Regions from separate parts of the Lelliottia sp. CFBP8978 genome, predicted to be linked through region 2. Evidence: predicted binding sites of a transcription regulator. Region 2 holds the regulator's gene; the other holds the start of a gene.
The links. The regulator PurR, encoded in region 2, represses purine synthesis genes. The targets are predictions, from matches to a motif close to CANGCAAACGTTTGCNTG.
Positions count from the first base shown of each region.

Region 1: the regulator PurR is predicted to act here: its motif matches at 3,282-3,299, upstream of tusA (sulfurtransferase TusA).

Region 1 covers NZ_CM188253.1:4,146,042-4,153,760, reverse strand. Annotated here, with positions in the region: gene SOM82_RS19570 (AI-2E family transporter) at 1-442, opposite strand, end outside; partial or broken gene SOM82_RS19565 (MFS transporter) at 552-1,800, shown strand; gene SOM82_RS19560 (DcrB family lipoprotein) at 1,807-2,364, opposite strand; gene SOM82_RS19555 (7-cyano-7-deazaguanine/7-aminomethyl-7-deazaguanine transporter) at 2,437-3,102, opposite strand; gene tusA (sulfurtransferase TusA) at 3,359-3,604, shown strand; gene SOM82_RS19545 (TRAP transporter substrate-binding protein) at 3,764-4,747, shown strand; gene SOM82_RS19540 (TRAP transporter small permease) at 4,771-5,280, shown strand; gene SOM82_RS19535 (TRAP transporter large permease) at 5,291-6,577, shown strand; gene zntA (Zn(II)/Cd(II)/Pb(II) translocating P-type ATPase ZntA) at 6,651-7,719, opposite strand, start outside.
Region 2 covers NZ_CM188253.1:1,922,324-1,930,042, forward strand. Annotated here, with positions in the region: gene SOM82_RS09020 (riboflavin synthase subunit alpha) at 114-755, shown strand; gene cfa (cyclopropane fatty acyl phospholipid synthase) at 784-1,932, opposite strand; gene punC (purine nucleoside transporter PunC) at 2,230-3,429, opposite strand; gene punR (DNA-binding transcriptional activator PunR) at 3,544-4,455, shown strand; gene purR (HTH-type transcriptional repressor PurR) at 4,471-5,496, opposite strand; gene cydH (cytochrome bd-I oxidase subunit CydH) at 5,793-5,882, shown strand; gene SOM82_RS09050 (MFS transporter) at 6,045-7,214, shown strand; gene sodB (superoxide dismutase [Fe]) at 7,250-7,719, opposite strand, start outside.

The sequences.
Region 1 (7,719 bases), 2.2 Mb from region 2:
TCGCGCCGGAAAGCCCGGTCATCAGCGTGGTGGCAAAGGTCATGACTTTTTCAGAGTCCATGCGTCGCAACATCCGCTCAGGCGAAATATGCAGGTTGAGGAAGGGAAGCATCTCCTGGAGATCGACGATCTTTCGCGTCAGCTCTTTGTTGTATTTCGGCAGCATGGTGGAAAATTCGCTGAGGGAGGCGGCCAGCACCCCGACCAGTGCGGTCAGGACGATCAGCATCACCAACACCACGATGGTGATAGCCAGCGGCCGTTTCACGCCACGGCGAATAAACCAGGTGACGAGCGGGTTAAGCACGATAGCGAAAAAGAGTGCCAGCAACAGCTGCACGATAATATCCGCAGCGGCATGAATCCCGGCGAGGATCACCACCAGACAGGCGAGCTTAAGAAGAATGTGTAAACCCGCTTTATCGGGCTGGGTGGGTGTCATGCTGATTCCTTATGTTGTGTGCCCGTTAAGTGTAGTGCGTGGGCCGCGCTTCGTCTGACGCTGTTATTCTGAAAGTCATGGCTGATTTTCACCTCGTGACGTGGTAATAGTGAAACACTGTTGTAAAAATCCTGGTGATATTCATGCCCGTACCTGCCGCCGAACCGACGCTCAGCGGATTGCGCCTCAATCTGCGCATTGTTTCTGTTGTCATGTTTAACTTCGCAAGCTACCTCACTATCGGTCTGCCGCTGGCGGTTTTGCCGGGCTATGTCCATGACGTGATGGGGTTTAGCGCGTTCTGGGCGGGGCTGGTGATTAGCCTGCAATATTTCGCCACGCTATTGAGCCGTCCCCAGTCGGGACGCTATGCGGATCTGTTTGGCCCCAAAAGCATTGTCGTCGTTGGGCTGTGCGGCTGTTTCCTGAGTGGACTGAGCTATCTTCTGGCCGCCGTCACCAGCGGCTGGCCGATGATCAGTCTGACGCTGCTGTGCCTTGGGCGTGTGATTCTGGGGATAGGGCAAAGCCTGGCGGGAACCGGCTCCACGCTGTGGGGCGTGGGTGTGGTGGGAACGCCGCATATTGGACGCGTGATTTCCTGGAACGGGATTGTCACTTACGGGGCGATGGCGCTCGGCGCGCCGCTGGGTGTGCTGTGCTACGCGTGGGGCGGTTTGCAGGGTCTGGCATTGACCATTATGGCCGTCGCGCTGGTGGCGATCCTGCTGGCGTTACCGCGGCCAAAAGTGAAGGCCAGCAAAGGCAAGCCGTTGCCGTTTCGCGCGGTTCTGGGACGCGTCTGGCCCTATGGGATGGCACTGGCGCTGGCGTCGGCGGGCTTTGGGGTGATCGCGACCTTTATCACCCTGTTCTATGATGCAAAAGGCTGGGATGGCGCGGCCTTCGCGCTGACGCTGTTTAGCTGTGCGTTTGTCGGCACGCGCCTGCTGTTCCCGAACGGAATTAACCGTCTGGGCGGGTTGAACGTGGCCATGATCTGTTTTGCCGTGGAGATTGTTGGTCTGCTGCTGACGGGTATTGCCAGCGAACCGTGGGTGGCAAAACTGGGTGTATTCCTGGCGGGCGCCGGGTTCTCGCTGGTCTTTCCGGCGCTTGGCGTGGTGGCGGTCAAAGCGGTCCCGCAGCAAAATCAGGGGTCGGCGCTGGCGACCTATACGGTCTTTATGGATATGTCGTTGGGATTGACCGGGCCGCTGGCGGGAATACTGATGGCCTGGGCAGGCGTGCCGGTGATCTATCTTGCAGCAGCAGGGCTGGTGGCGGTGGCGCTGTTACTCACTTTGCGCTTAAAAAAACGGCCCCCGGCGCAAGCGGCGGAGGCCGTTGAATCGTGAGGAAAATTACTGAATCACGATGGTATTAATAATATTTTCAGCCGTGGTTTGCGCTTTCTGCTGATCTTCAGCAGGCAGCGTGATCTGCAGGGTCAGCAGTTTGCCGTCGACTTTGCCCAGCACCACAGAAGAGTAAGCGGTCTGACCTTTGGCAGAGATAATGCTGTCCAGCTGTTGCAGGGTGTGGCCTTTCAGTTCGATGGACTTGTTGGTCACCACCTGAAGCTGCGGATCGCGGCTGCGCTGCTGATCTTCCAGACGTTTGGTCAGGACAGCCAGGTCTTCGCTGGTGTCATCGCCCACAATGACAATCACCGCTTTCTGCCCGGTCGCATCGGAATAGACATGCATGTTGTTTGCCTGAGTGCCCAGCTTGCCGCTCTGATCGGTCATCTCCGCTGGCAGAGAGAAACTGAGTTTGCCATCCATCAGATTCACCGGTTGTCCGGTGGCATTACTTTCAGCGGAAGCGCCCTGAGCAGGAGCTTTCGTGTCACTGTTATCACAGGCCGCAAGACCCACTACCAGCAGGCCAATCCCGACATATTTAACCAGATTGCGCATTGACTTCTTCCTTTCGATAAACGGCCATAACGGCTCATTCACTCATCTTATCACAACTGATAAAGCGAACCCTTAACCTGCCTGCAATGCGGAGATTTCAGATTTATCTGCCAGCCTTTTCAGCAGCATATTGAGCAGCACGCCGTACATCGGCAGGAAGAATACGATGCTAATAAGCACCTTGAAACAGTAATCGACCAGCGCGATTTCCATCCAGTGTTCGGCCATAAACGCATCCGGGCTACGCCAGAACGCGATAAAGAAGAAGGCCAGCGTATCGCTGACGTTGCCGAACAGCGTGGATGCGGTTGGCGCCATCCACCAGCGATGGTTCTGGCGCAGCCGGTTAAAGACGTGAACGTCGAGGATCTGTCCCAGCGCATAGGCCATAAAGCTGGCGGCTGCGATACGGGCGACAAACAGGTTGAAGTGCGTCAGCGCCGCAAAACCCTGCCAGCTTCCCATATAGAACAGCGATGAGATCACGTAGGAAATGAACAGCGCGGGCAGCATCACGGCAAAAATAATGCGTCGGGCCAGCGGAGCGCCAAAGATACGCACCGTGAGATCGGTTGCCAGAAAGATAAACGGGAAACTGAACGCGCCCCAGGTGGTATGGAAACCAAAAATGGAGATCGGGAGCTGCACCAGATAGTTGCTGGAGGTGATCACCAGCAGATGAAATAGCGAAAGCCAGAACAACGCTTTTACGCGCTGCGATTGAGAGAACTGCGTCATATTGTGACCTTTTTAGTGTTTTGGGGTGAGGGAACCCAATTAGTGCGACACGCTATCTGTCTGACCGTATAGAACCGGCCAGGTTTGCACGTAAGACATCTGTGCGGATAACGCATCCTGATATTCTGTAAAGCCGCCGCATGATACTGCTTTCACTCTGCTTTGCAACGGCTAATTTTCGCGCAATCGTTAACCTGGTTTGCTTTGCTGAAAACGCGGCGTAAACTACAGCCGTTTTATTATGAACGAGAAGAAGATGACCGACCTGTTTTCCAGCCCAGACCACACTTTAGATGCCCAGGGCCTTCGCTGCCCGGAACCCGTCATGATGGTGCGCAAAACCGTGCGAACGATGCAAACCGGTGAGACGTTGTTAATTATCGCTGACGATCCGGCGACCACCCGTGATATCCCCGGTTTCTGTACCTTTATGGAACATGAGCTGTTGGCGCAAGAGACCGCTTCCTTGCCGTATCGCTATTTATTGCGTAAAGGCCATTAACCTTCTGGCGTGATCGAATCTACGAATTTGAACCATCGTTTCATCATTTAGCGCTTTTGTGAGGCGCTTCACCTCCGTATTCCAGGCCGTAGTCTAGCTTTTAAGCGTAAAACTAAAACAACGTTTTAACGCTTACCTCACTACCCTGGAGTTGACCCGATGAAAACGACCCTCAAGCCGTTAATGGCTGCTTTGTGCCTGTCCACCGCGTCACTGCTGTTTGCCACCACTGCAACAGCGCAAACCATTAAAGCTGCCGACGTTCACCCCGAGGGCTACCCGAACGTGGTCGCCGTGCAGCATATGGGTGACAAGCTTAAACAACAAACCGACGGCAAGCTGGAGATCAAAGTATTTCCCGGCGGCGTGCTCGGCGATGAAAAGCAGATGATTGAGCAGGCACAAATGGGGGCTATCGACATCATTCGCGTCTCTATGGCGCCGGTTGCCGCTATTCTTCCGGATATTGAAGTGTTCACGCTGCCCTACGTTTTCCGCGATGAAGACCATATGCATAAAGTCATCGACGGCGATATCGGTAAGCAAATTGGTGAAAAGCTGACCGCCAACCCGAAATCCCGTCTGGTGTTCCTCGGCTGGATGGATTCCGGTACGCGTAACCTCATCACCAAAGAGCCGGTGGTTAAGCCCGAGGATCTGAAGGGCATGAAAATCCGTGTCCAGGGGAGCCCGGTGGCGCTGGCTACGCTGAAAGACATGGGGGCGAACTCGGTGGCGATGGGCGTCAGCGAAGTTTACAGCGGGATGCAAACGGGGGTGATTGACGGTGCGGAGAACAATCCGCCGACCTTTATCGCCCACAACTACACGCCGGTCGCTAAAAACTATACCCTCAGCGGCCACTTCATCACCCCTGAAATGCTGCTCTATTCCAAAGTGAAATGGGACAAGCTCAGCGCCGACGAACAGCAAAAAATCCTGACCCTGGCCCGTGAGGCGCAATTTGAACAGCGCAAACTCTGGAATGCTTATAACCAGCAGGCGCTGGAAAAAATGAAAGCGGGTGGGGTGCAGTTCCACGACATCGACAAAGCGGTCTTTGTCAAAGCGACAGAGCCGGTGCGCGCCCAGTATGGCGATAAACATCAGGATCTGATGAAAGCCATCGCCGACGTCCAGTAAACTTAACGCGCTGTGGAGGACATATGTCCGAACGCTACCTGAAGTGGATGGACCGGCTGTACCTGCTCGCTATGGCCATCGCGGGCGTCTCGCTGCTGGTGATGACCATCGTGATCCCGATTGGCATTTTCTCGCGTTACGTGCTCAATCGCGGTGAGTCATGGCCGGAGCCGATTGCGATAATTTGCATGGTGACATTTACCTTTATCGGCGCGGCGGTGGGATACCGCGCCGGGTCACACATTGCGGTGAATATGCTGACCGACCGACTGCCCGAGACGCTAAAAAACCTGTGTGCGCGGATGGTGGATCTGCTGATGCTGCTGATTTCGGCCCTCATGTTCTGGTACAGCTTCTGGCTGTGCATTGATTTATGGGAGCAACCGGTCGCAGAATTTCCCATTCTGACCTCTGGCGAAAGCTATCTGCCGCTTCCGGTGGGTTCAGCGATTCTGATTCTTTTTGTCCTCGAGCGGTTGCTGTTTGGCTCGCAGGAACATCGTCCGGTCGTCCTGATCGGCAACCACAGTTAAGGGGTGAACAATGGATGCTTTTGTGTTGCTCTTCACCCTCGCCATTTTGCTGGCGCTGGGGATGCCGGTCGCCTTTGCCGTCGGGTTAAGCGCGGTCGCGGGGGCGCTATGGATTGATTTGCCGCTTGAGGCGCTGATGATCCAGATAACCAGCGGGGTAAACAAATTCACCCTGCTGGCGATCCCGTTCTTTATCCTCGCGGGCGCGATCATGGCCGAAGGGGGCATTGCGCGGCGATTGGTCAATTTCGCCTATATCTTCGTCGGATTTATTCGCGGCGGACTGTCGCTGGTGAATATCGTGGCGTCAACGTTCTTTGGCGCGATTTCCGGCTCGTCGGTGGCGGATACCGCCTCGATCGGCAGCGTGATGATTCCGGAGATGGAGAAGAAAGGCTATCCCCGCGAGTACGCAGCGGCAGTCACCGCCAGCGGCTCGGTACAGGCGATTCTGATTCCACCCAGCCATAACTCGGTGATTTATTCGCTGGCGGCAGGCGGGACGGTCTCAATCGCCACGCTGTTTATCGCCGGTGTGTTGCCTGGACTGCTGCTGGGGTTGTGTCTGATGAGCCTGTGTCTGGGATTTGCCCATAAACGCGGCTACCCGAAGGGTGAGAAAATTCCGTTCAAGCAGGCGCTGAAGATTTTCTTCGACGCGCTGTGGGGATTAATGACGGTAGTTATTATTCTCGGCGGGATTTTGTCGGGGATATTTACGGCCACGGAATCGGCGGCGGTGGCCTGTCTTTGGGCCTTCTTTGTCACCATGTTCATCTACCGGGACTACAAGTGGCGAGAACTTCCCAAACTGATGTGCCGCACGGTGAAAACGGTCACGATCGTGATGATTCTGATTGGCTTTGCGGCGGCGTTTGGCGCGGTGATGACCTACATGCAGCTGCCGACACGTATCACCGAATTTTTCACCTCACTGTCGGATAACAAGTACGTCATCCTGATGTATCTCAACATCATGCTGCTCCTGGTCGGCACGCTGATGGATATGGCGCCGCTGATCCTGATCCTGACGCCGGTGCTGCTGCCCGTCACCAACTCACTAGGCATCGATCCGGTGCATTTCGGGATGATCATGATGGTTAATCTGGGGATCGGGTTAATCACCCCGCCGGTTGGATCGGTGCTGTTCGTTGCCAGTGCGGTGAGTAAGCAGCGGATCGAAACCGTGGTGCGCGCCATGCTGCCGTTTTACGGCATGCTGCTGGTGGTGCTGGCCATGGTGACGTATATCCCGGCGATTTCGCTGTGGCTGCCCCGGGTGCTAGGGATGCAGTAGTCGGTGTGTTTTCGCCCTCTCCTGGTGGGAGAGGGCTGGAGTGGGGGGCGGGGCATCAGACCGCCTCCACTTTTTACCGACGACGCAATAATCTCAACGCGTTCGCCGTCACCAGTACCGTCGCCCCGGTATCGGCCAGCACCGCCAGCCACAGTCCGGTGATCCCGAGCAGCGTGGTGACGAGGAAAATCACTTTTAGTCCCAGGGCTATCGTAATGTTCTGACGAATATTGGCGCGGGTGGCGCGGGCCAGACCGATCATCTGCGCCAGCCCGGTCAGGCGGTTATGGGTTAACGCCGCGTCGGCTGTTTCCAGCGCGACGTCGGTGCCGCTGCCCATCGCAATTCCGATGGTTGAAGCCTTCATGGCCGGAGCATCGTTAATTCCGTCGCCGACCATCGCCAGCGGCGCGCGCGCGTTCAGCCCGGTCACCGCCTGGACTTTATCTGCAGGCAGCAAACCCGCCCTGAAAGAAAGACCAAGCTCATTCGCAATCGCAGCCGCGGCACGTGGGTTGTCACCGGTGAGAATAATCCCCTGAATCCCCAGCTGATGTAGCGAGGCAACGGCCTCTTTGGCATCGTCACGCAGCGTATCGCGCAGCGCCAGCACGCCTTTTACCACCCCGTCTACCGCAACGGTCACGACCGTCTGCCCGGCTTGCTCCAGCTCGCCAATACGCTGGCTGAAATCGCCCGCAGGGAATTTATCGGCTGCGCCAATCAGCACTTTTTGACCCTCAACGTCGGCCTCAATGCCGGAACCCACCAGCGCCCGCTGCGCGGTAGCGAGCGGAATATTCAGCCCACGTCGCTGCGCTTCACGCACAATCGCCTGCGCCAGCGGATGCGTGGAGCCTTGCTCAACGGCGGCAGCCAGGGTGAGCAGCGCCTCTTCGGTGATCTCATGCGGGTAAATCCCGGTGACCTGCGGTTTACCCACGGTCAGCGTCCCGGTTTTGTCGAAGGCAATCTGCCGGATCTGGCTCAACTGCTCAAGCGCCGCGCCGCCTTTAATGAGCGCACCGCGCCGGGCTGCTGCTGCCAGACCCGAGGTGATCGCGGCTGGCGTGGAGATCACCAGAGCGCACGGGCAGCCAATCAGCAGCAGCGTCAGGCCTTTGTAGATCCAGCTTTCCCAC
Region 2 (7,719 bases):
TAGTGAAAAAATCGCCAGAACGGGCGCTTCACTGGCAACCTCTTTTTCCAGCTGTTATTGTGATGCGATTAAAACGGTGTTATCGCCGTTCGGATAAAACAGGAGTGGTAAGTATGTTTACGGGTATTGTGCAGGGCACGGCCAAGCTGGTGTCCATTGATGAAAAACCTAACTTCCGAACCCATGTTGTGGAGCTGCCGGAATATATGCTCGATGGGCTGGAAACCGGTGCATCGGTTGCGCATAACGGCTGCTGTCTGACGGTAACCGAAATTAACGGTAACCGTATTAGCTTCGACCTGATGAAAGAGACCCTGCGTATTACCAATCTGGGCGAACTGGTCGTCGGTGATACGGTTAACGTTGAGCGGGCGGCAAAGTTCAGCGATGAAATTGGCGGGCATTTAATGTCAGGCCACATCATGACAACCGCGGAAATTTCTAAAATCCTGACCTCAGAAAATAACCGTCAAATCTGGTTTAAGGTGCAGGATCCGACATTAATGAAATACATCCTTTATAAAGGATTTATCGGCGTGGATGGAATTAGCCTGACGGTGGGTGAAGTGACCCCAACCCGTTTCTGCGTGCATTTAATTCCGGAAACCTTACAGCGCACGACGCTGGGCAGTAAAAAACTGGGGCATCGCATTAATATTGAAATCGACCCGCAAACCCAGGCAGTTGTGGATACCGTCGAGCGCGTGCTGGCGGCAAAAGAATCGGCGGCGAAATTCGCCTCTGAAGAAGAATAAAAAATACCCCGGCAAGCCGGGGATTTTTTTAGCGAGCGACGCGCAGCCCGTGTTCCACTCCGCGGCTGAAAACGACCTGCCACAGTTGAATATCACGCGCGCGAAAAGCCCCTGCGCAGGCGTTTAGATAATAGCTAAACATTCGTTTGAATCGTTCAGAATAGTTGTCAGCGATTTCCGGCCAGCTGGCCAGGAAGCGGGAGTGCCACGCCATGAGGGTGGTATCGTAATCCGCGCCAAAATTATGCCAGTCTTCCACAATAAAATGCGGCTCGCTGGCCGTCGCAATCTGGCGAACGGAGGGTAAACAGCCATTCGGAAAGATGTATTTGTTTATCCAGGGATCCACACAATGATCTGTTTTTTTGGAACCAATGGTGTGTAGCAGGAAAATACCGTCTGGTTTCAGGTTGCGGTCAGCCACGCTGAAATAGGTATCGTAGTTTTTAGGCCCCACATGCTCGAACATGCCGACAGACACGATCCGGTCGAACTGATCGTTTAAATCGCGATAGTCCTGGAGCAAAATAGTGACATCTAACCCTTCGCAGCGTTCCTGCGCCATTTTTTGTTGCTCGGCAGAAATCGTCACGCCCACCACGCTCACGCCGTAGTTTTTTGCCATGAACCAGGCAAGACCGCCCCAGCCACAGCCAATATCCAGCACGCGCATTCCGGGCTGCAGCTGCAGCTTATCGCAGATCAATCGCAGTTTTGCCTGCTGGGCCTCTTCGAGCGTCGTCGCCTCTTTCCAGTAGGCGCAAGAATATTGCATCAGCGGATCGAGCATACGGCTAAACAGATCGTTGCCCAGGTCGTAGTGCTCTTTGCCGACGATCCATGCCCGTTTTTTACTTTGCAGATTAAACAGGCGAGCAGAGGCGATGCGAAGCGTATCTTTCAGGTGGCGGGGGAGCTGATTTTCCAGTCCGGCGCGGAGAACGCTGTTGAAAAAAAGGTCCAGTCGCTCGCATTCCCACCAGCCATCCATAAAGCTTTCGCCCAGCCCCAGGGACCCTTCCTGTAAAACGCGTTTAAAAAAATCGGGATGTTTGACCTGAATATCAGAGGAGGCAGGTCCGTTAATAGTGATACCTGCCCGGCTCAATAATTCATTAACGATCCGGAACCAGTCATCGTCCCGTACGGTGACTTCTTCTATACACGATGAACTCATAGCTTCTCCATCACCTGTATGTGATCAGAACCTTCAAACAGCGTAGCTGTTTTTTTGGGTTTGTGAGAAATCTCACGGAGTGTCCGTGAGGCTAATATCCGACGTAGAACAGAGGAAGGGAGATAACCCTTGCCGAAAAGCCTTCCATGGTAAAACGGGAGCACTCCGGCTCCCGTTAACACATAATAATTATCGTAATTATCTAAGCCAGTTTCAGTATAGGCGGCATAATTAGGTGATTCAACAGAAAATTGTTAGCAACCTAATCACATGAATTTAATATAATTCAATGCGCGACTATGCCCGGCTCGATTCAGCCTTTGAGCTGTCGTCCGTCAGCGCTTTCGCTGACGCCTGCATGCGATACCCCAGCAGGGCAAGCGCCACGGTAACCAGCATCACGCTGGTGGTGGTCATCAGCGGTGTGGCAATCAGCGCAGAGACAATCAGGCTCGCCAGGAAGCACAGACCCAATTGCAGAGTGTTTTGCAGTGCTGCGGCGCGGCCGGTTGCCTGTGGGAACGGGCGCAGAGCCTGGGCCACCACGATAGGGTAGATAGCACCGTTAGCCACGGCCATCACACAGAACGGGATCAGGATTTCGACCAACGACGCGCCGGGTATAAACCCGACAGCCCATGTGCCGATCACGCTGGCGGCATACAGAACCAGAAGCCAGGGGAGCATCTGGTGACCCTGCCATTTTTGCAGCGCCGCGCGGCAACCATACCCGCCCACCAGGAAAGCAATCGTCTGTGGGACGTAGCTCAGACCAATCACTGCCGGGCTGTAACCCATCTCATGCAGAATGAATGGCGACCCGGTGAGCCAGGCAAAAAAACTGGCAGAACAGGCGGCGTAAATCAGCACATTGCCGCGATAAGCGCGCGAACGCAGAAGCGACAGGAAGGTTACCCGGCTTTCATTATTCTCAGCGGTTTTGGCCGGCGCAGGTTTCAGCGTCAAGGCCGGCAACATTAAGGCCAGCGTAATGATGAACAACGTAGCAAAGATGGCCTGCCAGTCAAAATGCACCAGGATCCAGCTGCCGAGCAGCGGTGCCAGCGCCGGAGAAAGACCCACCAGCGGCATAATGGTGGCAAAAATACGGTTTACCCGTGAGGCCGGATAATAATCCGTGACCAGCGCCTGCCAGGTGACGGCGGCGGCACACACGCCAAAGGCCTGAACAAAACGCAGGACCAGCAGCCAGGTGGCATCGCGCACCCACAGCATCCCGAGGCAACCGGCCGCGAAAATAGCCAGGCCGATCAGTAACACAGGCTTGCGGCCATAGCGGTCAGAAAGTGGTCCCCAGAGCAGCTGGGCGAAGGCAAAGCCGGCCAGAAACACGCTCAGGCTGGCGCTGATGGCTGCAGCAGGCGTCTGGAGATCGGCCTGCATCGCGGCGAACGCGGGCAGATACATATCGGTGGCCAAAAAGCCCAGCACGCTTAAGCCGCCGAGCCAGACCAAAAATCCTTTGTTGGGTTGCATTGTTATATTTTCCTAAGAAGGCAGGTACACACTGGCGCAAAGTGTAGGGAGTGCAATCTGCCTTGTGAAACGCTAATATTTGGCGGTTGCATTCAAAAATTTTGCAGGCAAAAAATGTGGTCTGAATATTCCCTGGAAGTGGTAGATGCGGTCGCTCGCAATGGCAGCTTTAGCGGTGCGGCGCAAGAGCTGCATCGCGTTCCTTCTGCTATCAGCTATACGGTGCGTCAGCTGGAAGAGTGGCTGGCGGTTCCGCTGTTTGAGCGTCGTCACCGCGACGTGGTTCTAACGCCAGCAGGCGCGTGGTTTTTGAAAGAAGGGCGCTCTGTTATCAAAAAAATGATGATCACGCGAGAACAGTGCCAGCAGATTGCCAATGGCTGGCGCGGGCATCTGTCTATTGCGGTTGATAATATCGTTAAACCCGAACGCACCCGGCAGATGATCGTCGACTTCTATCGCCATTTCTCGGACGTAGAACTTCGCGTCTCGCAGGAGGTATTTAATGGCGTGTGGGATGCGCTGTCGGATGGCAGGGTAGAGATGGCGATCGGGGCGACGCAGGCGATCCCGGTGGGTGGGCGCTATGCGTTTCGGGATATGGGCTCATTGAGCTGGACCTGCGTTGTCGCCCGCCATCATCCGCTGGCGGCAATGGACGGCCCGCTGAGCGATGATACGTTGCGCAACTGGCCTTCACTGGTGCTGGAGGATACCTCCCGCTCGCTGCCTAAACGCATTACCTGGCTACTGGATAACCAGCGACGCGTGGTTGCGCCAGACTGGGAGTCCTCGGCAACTTGTCTCTCCGCCGGGCTGTGCGTGGGGATGGTGCCGGTTCACTTCGCTCGCCCTCGCATCGATCGCGGCGAGTGGGTGGCGTTGACGCTGGAAAATCCCTTCCCGGATGCGGCATGCTGTCTGACCTGGCAACAAAACGATATGTCGCCTGCGCTGGCGTGGCTGCTGGATTATCTGGGGGACAGTGAAACGCTGAACAAAGAGTGGCTGAAGGAGCCGGAGTAACCGGCTCCCCTCAGATTAACGGCGATAGTCGCGGAACGGACCATCTGCAACTGAACGGCGTTCGATCAGACGCGGGTGTACTTCAATCGACTGTGATTCTTCACGTTTGCTGACGATGCGGTCCATCAGCATATTAAAGGCTGTTTCACCCAGCGAGTCTTTCGGCTGGTGAATGGTTGTCAGCGCCGGGGTGAAGTAGCGGGCGTTGCGCACGTTATCGTACCCGATCACGGAAATGTCCTGCGGCACGCGCAAACCGAGCTCATCGGCTGCGCAAAGAGCCCCCATCGCCATAATATCACCACCGATAAAGACCGCGGTTGGACGGTGCGACTGGGAGACGATCTGCTGCATCGCGCGATAGCCGGATTCCGGCTCGAAGTCGCCCTGTACAATCCAGTTTTCTGGCACGGTGATCAGCGCTTCTTCCATCGCTTTCATAAAACCAGCAAGACGCCCAGCGCCGGTATTGCGCTCAAGCGGACCCGGGATCACGCCGATTTCACGATGACCGCGCTCAATCAGATAGCGGCCCGCCATGTAGCCGCCTTCAAAGGCGTTGTCGTTGACGGAATCAGTAAAATCAGCGCGGGTATCACCCCAGTCCATCACCACCATCGGAATGTGGCGGTACTCCTCCAGCATGGAAAGTACTGACTCCGGGTATTCAGAACACATCACCAGCAGGCCGTCGACGCGTTTCTGCGCCATCATCGACAGATACGCGCGTTGTTTTTCCTGGCTGTTCCAGGCATTGCCCAGAATCAGGGTATAGCCTTTCTGGAAACAGTTTTTCTCGACCGCTTCGATGATCTCGGCAAAATAGGCCGCTTCGCTACTGGTGGCCAGCAGGCCGATAGATTTGGTGTGGTTGACTTTCAGGCTACGCGCAACGGCACTGGGGGAGTAGTGCAGTTCCTTGATCGCCGCCCACACCGCGTTGCGCGTTTCTTCCGCAACGAAACGGGTTTTGTTAATTACATGTGATACGGTTGTAGTGGAAACGTTTGCGCGTTTCGCCACATCTTTGATTGTTGCCATTACATGTCACTCCAGACCATATCTTAAACTCCTGAAATACTTAAAGGTAAACGTTTGCCTTCTCTCACCCTTATCTCGCAATGTAAATTGCGATACGCCGGGAAAACGACTCAGAACGTCAGGAGGGGGTCAGTGGCCGGTACGCTTATAAATTTAGCGTGGAATTTTGTCTCATCTTGATGAAAAGGGGAAGAGCAAAAACGGTTATCAGCCTAAATCCAGGAAGATTTTTGGGGTAAACTGTGTAAAAATGAGCAAGCTCACTATTCGTGGGGAGATTAAAAGGAGAAAAATTGATGAGTACCGATCTTAAGTTTTCGCTGACGACAACTATTATTGTTCTGGCTCTGATTGTCGCTGCGGGTCTGACCGCTGCACTGCACTGATTTAAACGGGGGAGAGACTCTCCCTCGTTCTCCTCTCTGATTGTTACCCTTATTGCAAAAATCTTTTGCTGATTTGTTAACTTCTCATTTTTTGTGATTGATGTCATGCTTTTGACTTCTTAGTTCTGTGTCGCGTAATGACACGGCATCCGGAGTTGAACAATGAAAATCAATTTTCCTCTGCTGGCCCTGGCGATTGGCGCTTTTGGGATTGGCACCACCGAGTTTTCCCCAATGGGGCTGTTGCCGGTTATTGCCAGAGGGGTAGACGTCTCTATTCCGGCGGCGGGTATGCTGATCAGCGCCTACGCCATTGGCGTGATGATTGGTGCGCCTCTGATGACGCTGCTGCTGTCTCATCGCGCACGCCGCAATGCCCTTATTTTCCTGATGGCGATTTTTACGCTGGGCAACGTGCTCTCGGCGATGGCTCCTGATTACACCACGCTGCTGCTGTCACGCATTCTGACCAGCCTGAACCACGGCGCGTTCTTTGGCCTCGGCTCGGTGGTGGCTGCAAGCGTGGTGCCAAAACACAAACAGGCCAGCGCGGTTGCCACCATGTTTATGGGGCTGACCATTGCCAATATTGGCGGTGTTCCGGCGGCGACCTGGCTGGGCGAGGTCATTGGCTGGCGGATGTCGTTCCTCGCTACGGCGCTGTTAGGTGTCGTTGCGATGGTGGCATTGTTCTTCTCGCTGCCAAAAGGAGAAGCGGGCGAGCGGCCTGATGTCCGTAAAGAGTTGTCGGTGCTGGTTCGTCCGCAGGTGCTGTCGGCTCTGCTCACGACGGTATTAGGCGCAGGCGCAATGTTCACGCTCTATACCTATATTTCCCCGGTTCTGCATGATATTACGCACGCCACTCCGATCTTTGTGACGGCCATGCTGGTGCTGATTGGCGTAGGTTTCTCCATTGGCAACTATCTGGGCGGCAAGCTGGCGGATCGTTCGGTCAGCGGTACGCTGAAAGGCTTTTTAACGCTGCTGATCGTTATCATGGTGGCGATTCCCTGGTTGGCGCGCAACGAGTTTGGGGCGGCTATTGCTATGGTGGTGTGGGGCGCGGCAACTTTTGCGGTTGTTCCGCCGCTGCAGATGCGTGTGATGCGCGTTGCCCACGAAGCACCGGGGCTTTCGTCATCCGTCAATATCGGGGCGTTTAATCTGGGTAATGCGCTGGGGGCGGCAGCGGGCGGTGCGGTGATCTCCGGCGGCCTGGGATACAGCTTTGTTCCGGTGATGGGGGCGATCATTGCGGCGCTGGGTCTGCTACTGGTGCTGGTGTCGGGCCGTAAACAGCCGGAACCGGTAAGCGCGACAGAGTCATGAAAAAACGCAGAAGGGGAGCCCCTTCTGCGTGTCTCTTATGATGCGAAGTTCTTCGCAACAAATTGCCAGTTAACCAGCGCCCAGAAATGCTCAAGGTAGTTCGGGCGCGCGTTACGGTAATCAATGTAGTAGGCATGTTCCCACACATCGACGGTCATCAGCGGCGTGGCGCTGGTGGTCAGTGGTGTGCCCGCGTTTGAGGTAGAGACGATAGCCAGTTTGCCGTCGGCCTCTTTCACCAGCCAGGTCCAGCCAGAACCAAAGTTCTTGATCGCGGCGTCAGTAAACTTCGCTTTAAAATCTGCAAAGCTACCGAAAGCGGCAGTGATTGCTGATGCCAGCTCACCCTTTGGTTCTCCGCCTGCATTTGGTGCCAGGCAGTGCCAGTAAAACGTGTGGTTCCATACCTGAGCGGCATTGTTGAAAACGCCACCCTCAGAGCTACGCACGATCTCTTCGAGGGATTGGCCTTCGAAAGCGGTGCCTTTCACCAGATTGTTCAGGT